Regions from separate parts of the Alkalihalobacillus sp. NPDC127517 genome, predicted to be linked through region 1. Evidence: predicted binding sites of a transcription regulator. Region 1 holds the regulator's gene; the other holds the start of a gene.
What was found. The regulator LexA, encoded in region 1, represses DNA repair genes until DNA is damaged. The targets are predictions, from matches to a motif close to CGAACATATGTTCG.

Region 1 (3,428 bases):
GGACTTGGAACAAACATGGTTATTTTCTTAGCAGGACTACAAGGGATCTCTCGTAGCTATTACGAAGCAGCTGATATTGATGGTGCGTCATCGATTCAAAAATTCTTGCATATTACCTTTCCACTACTCTCGCCAACAACGTTTTTTGTTGCCATTATGTCAGTAATTGGCTCCTTTCAAGTATTCGACCAAGCCTATGTTATGACTCAGGGGGGCCCAGGTAAGGCGAGTTATACACTTGTTTATCATATTTATGAGACGGCTTTTGGACGGACGGCTTTTGGTCCAAGTACAGCTTCAGCTATGGTACTGTTTATGATTATCCTGATGTTCACACTGATTCAATTTTCAGTCTCAAGAAAGTGGGTGCACTATGAAGATGGAGGAAGGTAAAACAACGATTGAACAACAACCACCAAAACAAGTGCGTCAAATAAAGAAATCTAAAATACGACCATCTCAAATCGTCCTCCACCTTGCATTGATTATTGGATCACTTTTGATGGCAGGTCCATTTATTTGGATGGCATTAAGTAGCTTAAAATCATTTGAGCAAATCTTTGCCGTTCCACCTGTCTGGATTCCAGATCCATTTATGTGGAGTAATATCACAGATTCATTAAGTGCGATGCCGTTTGGTCGAGCTTATTTTAATAGCTTTTATATTTCATTTGTTGTTGTATTTAGTCAGTTGCTCACATGCTCAATGGCTGCATATGCATTTGCAAAGATTAAGTTTCCAGGATCTCGCTTTTTATTTGTCGCATTTCTAGCAACCATGATGGTTCCAATGCAAGTGACTCTAATCCCTTTATATATCATTATGGATACGATCGGCTGGGTGAACAGTCACCTATCCATTCTCGTACCAAATGCTTTATTTAACGCTTTTGGCGTTTTCCTGCTCAGACAATTTATTATGGGGATTCCAAAAGAGATGGAAGAAGCAGCTGTTATGGACGGAGCAAACCCGCTTTATATTTATTGGAAAATCATTCTGCCACTTGTAAGACCGGCTCTAGCAGCATTCGGGATCTTCTCGTTTATCGGGATATGGAACAACTTTATCCAGCCGTTAGTCTTTTTAAGTGATCAGGATTTATATACGGTACCGTTATTACTAGCAACATTTAAAGGACTATATGTGACAAACTGGCCACTTATGATGGCAGGAGCAACCATTTCTGTTATTCCGGTTCTCGTCATTTATGTATTTGCCCAACGACAAATCATTGAGGGAATTGCATTAACAGGTGTGAAAGGGTAAACCCTATACAAATCAAGGAGCCAGGTTTTCCAAATGGAGAACCTGGCTACATGTCTTTAAAGAATTGGATAAGCAAATAAAACATCTTGTCTGATAGAACAAGTAATAATAAAATTTCACGTACCGTATTATATAACGTTTCTAAAATAAGAGGCAAGGACAAAAAAACAAGCTGACTAGTGAGGTCAGCTTGTTTAATGAGAAAATTAATGAATCGTCCGAAAGACACCAATCACTTTTCCTAAAATCGTAACAGATGAAAGAATGATCGGTTCCATTGATGCATTCTCAGGTTGAAGTCGAATTCGATCTTTTTCCTTAAAGAAGCGTTTAACCGTTGCTTCATTTTCATCTGTCATGGCAACGATAATGTCTCCGTTATTAGCAGTCTGCTGCTGTCTAACAATCACCATGTCACCATCGTAGATTCCAGCCTCAATCATACTTTCCCCTTCAATTACTAACACATATGTATTGTCATCAGCCGTCATATGCTCTGGAAGAGGCAAGTAATCTTCAATACTTTCAATCGCAGTAATAGGAAGACCAGCGGTAACCTTACCGATGATGGGTGCATAGCTTGCTTGACGCTTAGGATTTTCGCTAGCCCCTACCATTTCTTCTAAATCTAGTACTTCAATTGCTCTAGGTTTAGTAGGATCGCGACGGATGTAGCCTTTTTTCTCAAGTCTTGATAAATGACCATGAACTGTAGAACTTGATGCGAGCCCAACTGCTTCGCCGATTTCACGTACAGAAGGTGGATAACCTTTTTTGCGGACTTCTACTTTTATAAATCCAAGAATTTCTTCCTGACGTTTAGAAAGCTTTGTCATTCTATTACACTCCTCTAACGTTTCCTTTGTATTTAAATCCTACCATACGAACATATGTAACGCAAACATAAGTTCTGAAAAGATAGTTGACACAAACGAATGTTCCCTTTAATATAAAAGGCGAACAAACATTCTATTAGAGGTGAGCGATATGAGTAAGAAATGGACAGGACAGGAATTCTTTTTACTTGGAGCAGCCATCATTACATTAGGCCTTATGTATATAACGATTTTACTTCCAAATGACCAAATGGATCAGCAAATTGTTGATCGTGTTGACGAACAATATGATAATGTTGTAGAAAGGGTACCAGCAGCAAATGTGGATTACGCGTATAAATTTAGTAATGGAGTAAAAAGTGATGGAAAAACGGACAAATAGGGTCATTATTTATAGTAGAGTAAGTACGGAAAAAGAAGAGCAGCAAACATCACTTGAAAGACAAGAGCAAGAACTTGCCGCAATGGTTAAAGAAAAGCAATGGTCACTTGTTCGTTCCATTAAAGAGAAAGCTAGTGGGTATGAAATTGATCGAGAAGAAATGTTAACGATTCTTGATCTAGCTAAAGAAAAAGCGTTTGATATTTTATTAATACAAGACGAAACAAGATTAGCTAGGGGACATGCTCGTATGGCACTCCTCTATCAGCTAAAGAAATTTGGTATCCATATCTTCACTTTACAGGATCATGAACAGTTGCAACTATCAGAAGCTGATGAGATGGTTTTAAGTATTGTTTCTATTGTTGAGGAATATCAAAGAAAGCTTCATAATTTAAAGATCCGTAGAGGGATGAAGCGAGCGATGGCAGATGGCTACCACCCTGAACAGAACTTTTCAAGCTTAGGCGGAGGCGGACGAGACCGTTTGGATGTTCCGTTACAAGAAATCATTCGTTTAAGAGAAAGAGGACTGGCTTTTTATGATATTTCTGCAACATTAAAAGGGCTTGGATATAATTTGTCAAAAGCAACTGTGCATCGCCGGTATCAAGAGTATATGAAACAAAAAGAGGTAGAGTCTAATGCCAGCAATTAACCTCTGAGCAGTGAAGTTGAAGGTTTTTATCTTACGTGATAACATAATGATCAAATTGAGTTGTATCTAGAAAGTGAGTGTTCATCATGCTACACCAAGATAAATTAAATCGTATTAATCAGCTTGCTAAAAAAGCAAAAGATAGTGGACTAACTCTTTCTGAAGCAAAAGAGCAAAAAGATCTTCGTGCAGAATATCTTAAAGGGTTTCGAAACTCTTTCAAAAATCAACTACACTCTGTAAAAGTTGTTGACGAAGAAGGAACAGATGTCACTCCAGAAGCAC
Region 2 (3,428 bases), on a different contig from region 1:
AAATTCCTCATCGTATCTCACGGTTGGTCTATACATTCTCATTCTCTATCTCTTTCAATCCAATTAGTTCTAACAGGCATTGACGTTCCTCTTCCGTTAGGTAGATATCAGTGCTTTCAAGTAGCTCCATTGCCATTTCCTTTGTCATAGGTGTTTGCCCCCTTTAAATGTAAGGACGTCTTGTTGTCCTTTGATAAAGGCTATGGATCACTGCTTGTCCACTATGCACGTTTTTTGCCCTGAATAAAAAAACAAATCTTTGTCAATGCTTTTGATGAGGTGATGAGAATGTTTGGATTGGGGAAGAAACGAACAGAATTCGGTAAGATGTTAGATAGGAACAATATTTCGCAACAAGAGATGGCTCAGGCATCAGGTGTTAATCGGACCATCATTTCCAAGATGTGTAATGATGAAGAGTACAGACCGAAGATAGAAACCGAGGTTAAAATTAAGAAGGGACTTGAAAAGTTAAATTTATAATTGGAAACTTTATGTTGTCGCACACCGTAGAAAATAGTACGATTTACTTACTAAAGGCGGTGAAGTCCATGAGAGCTTTTTTTAAGATCTTAAGACTATTCGGCGATGCTAAGGCTGTAAGCAAAGGCACTTACCATAAACGAGTTGCCAGGAGAACGGTAGCAAGGCCTGCACATAGAGCAGTTAATAAGTCAGTAAGGAAAATGTTTAGATAATTAATGTCTATTTTTGTCGAAAGAGTATGACTAAAGCATTAAAACTTTTATAATAAATAACTGTGTTCATTACTTAATTAAAGGGGACTACATCATGAAAAAGATATTATTATCGTTAGGACTAATAAGTGTATTAGCTTTGGCCGCCTGTGGTGATAGCGATGAACCAACAACAAGCGAGCCCGCAGAAACCGAAGACATAACTGCCGATGCTGAGACAGATGAGGCTGCAGAAGAATCTAATATTATAGAAGCAGACTCTGATAACGATTGGGAAACACAAGTTGGAGAAACGAATGAGGATGGCACTATAAAACTGTTGGCTAGAAGCGAAGATCCAGTCGATATTGAAACAGGACCAATGACTCTCTCGTTTCCACAGGTTACTGTAAGCGAGGTTGTTGAATGGCCTGAGGAATTAGCGGAGTACTATGACTTCGAAGCTACTGGTATTATTCAGATTGATATGGAAATCTCAAATACAGAGGATGAAGATATTAATTTTTATATGGACCAAGCAACTATTACAACTAACACTGGCGAACAGTTAGAACCTGATTTACTGGCTAGCGATCATATTGGTGGAGAATTTTTAGGAGCAGTTAATAAAAGCGGAAGCATTCGCTATATGTTGCAAAATTCTGATCCAAACGAAGTTGAATGGGTACGTATTTTAATCGATGCCCCAAGTGACGAAAATTATAATTCTATCGGTAGCAGCATTGATATTCAAATTGATTTTTAACAAATTAAGGAATTATAAAGTTAAATCTGAGCCTCTTTCCCAATAGAGGTTCTTTTTTCTAGTTGTAATACGAACATTCATTCGCATATAATAAGAGCAAGATATCAGATCAGGAGTGTTTATGATGCCATCATTTGAAGAGATCGAAGAATATAAAACGTACTTACGTAGAGGGAATCTGACTTGGGAAGGTAGTCGGATGATGCTACCGGAACATAAAGAAGCTATTCGACTATCAAATGAGCGTGATTACCGCAAAGAAAAGCATGAATTGGATCCAAATGAGTTGCAGGAGATTGGTTATGTGGTTATGGATGCATTAAATCACACAAAAAGTGTGGTCATTAATTATTGGCGCGATTGGGAGTACCATAACGTGGTTTGCTGTATTGGATCTGTTTCGAGAGATCAGAAGCAAATTAAAGTGGAAATGGATGATGGGGAGATTGAATATATAGCAGTAGACTGCTTAAGAAGTATCCAGGTAATATAAAAAAGAGCCTTTTAAGCTCTTTTAAGTATTATGGAAACAATATTAAATTTCTTTATAAAGTATAGGTTTTAAATGCATTAATAGATCTAAGTCCTGCTCTGAAGTTTGATTTTGCATTATTACTACTGTTTTATTAGCTGTAATAGTAAAATCATAACTTTTCTTCTCAAACGTTAAAGCACAGTTCAAAGAACTAAGTTTCCCCGCTGCTTCTAGCCTACTATAATCTTCATTTAAATTAACATGATCACCAAAAAGAGCAACACTTTTTAATGAACCGTCATTAAAACCACTTATCCACCCTCCCCAAACATTCTCAGAATGTTTAACTAGATAAGGAAAATCAACATTTGATCTTGAAACCCTGAATTTATCACCAAATACTTTACTAAAACGTCTTACCCACCCATTAACTCCGCCTTTATCACCTTCAACTAGTAGTAACTTTTTCTCAGGATGATAATAAGCGTTCATATTCTTACTTTCAATAAATTGCTTAAATAAAATTTCTTGATCGTAAGCTCTTCCGGACTTCTTTTTTAACTTTTCATGGACTATTACATATTTTTGAAAACCTTCATAATAGTCTTTAGTTGTCAAAGTTAATAAACTGCTTGGTTGGTCGTTGCCTTCCAAAGGGAGTTGATCGTCATCAGAAGAATAACGACTATTTGGATTTGTAAAGTCTAAAAAACTTTCTACATCTAGAAAATGATAAGCTCTCACATTAGTCCCCCACTAAGGTCAAAAAATTCACGCTTGAATTTTGGAAATCTCTGAGTGAATTGGTGACACATATTATACTTTTGTTACTAATTGTAACAGAACTTGTGCCAAAAGTAACGGGTCTATTATAACTATATGAGAAATTAGAAATTGTTTTCATATCAACATTTTTAACAGCCAAACCTACAAAAGGATTTTTCTCTCCAAAAGATATTGTAAATTTGTAAGTGTTATCTGTATTTTTAGCACCAGTTATTTCTTTCACTCTATCCAGTATAGGTACTATTGTTTCATTTAAAAGGCTTGTAGCTTTTTCGTACGAGGCGTGAAAATCTCTAATACGCACTGTAAGATTACCTTTTAAATCTCCATTTGCATCCTCCATATCTGAGTAGCTAAAATATAAAGGTAAACCATTGAGATAAATTCTAAAAGTTTTGTCACTTACAATTTCTATTTCATCTACTTCATCAATAGCATCAAAATTACGTTTAATTTCCCTTATAACACTTTCATCAAAGCTGCCTACATAGTTAGCAATTATGTTCCAAGTGGAATTAGAATTTCTAAGAATAATAATTATTTTATTAACCCAAAGATTGAATTTCCTCCAATAATTATACAAGGTAGCTACTGTACCCAACACTCCTAATGTAAGGTTTAGAAATGTGAACCAATTAGACAGAATAAAAGAAAAACTATTGTAAACCAAAATTGAAATAACTACTACTGTTAATAACAACGTAGAAATCCAAAATTTTTGACT

Region 2: a site for LexA is predicted at 1,514-1,527, ahead of ACQKKO_RS15765 (YolD-like family protein). Genes of this name have one in related genera too.

Annotation. Positions count from the first base shown of each region.
Region 1 is NZ_JBNNQX010000010.1:130,702-134,129, forward strand. Features, by position in the region: gene ACQKKO_RS14955 (carbohydrate ABC transporter permease) at 1-393, shown strand, start outside; gene ACQKKO_RS14960 (carbohydrate ABC transporter permease) at 380-1,267, shown strand; gene lexA (transcriptional repressor LexA) at 1,474-2,103, opposite strand; gene ACQKKO_RS14970 (hypothetical protein) at 2,255-2,485, shown strand; gene ACQKKO_RS14975 (YneB family resolvase-like protein) at 2,466-3,143, shown strand; gene ACQKKO_RS14980 (DUF896 domain-containing protein) at 3,230-3,428, shown strand, end outside.
Region 2 is NZ_JBNNQX010000011.1:95,621-99,048, forward strand. Features, by position in the region: gene ACQKKO_RS15750 (hypothetical protein) at 1-42, opposite strand, end outside; gene ACQKKO_RS15755 (helix-turn-helix domain-containing protein) at 289-483, shown strand; gene ACQKKO_RS15760 (hypothetical protein) at 793-1,443, shown strand; gene ACQKKO_RS15765 (YolD-like family protein) at 1,568-1,936, shown strand; gene ACQKKO_RS15770 (hypothetical protein) at 1,979-2,662, opposite strand; gene ACQKKO_RS15775 (hypothetical protein) at 2,664-3,428, opposite strand, start outside.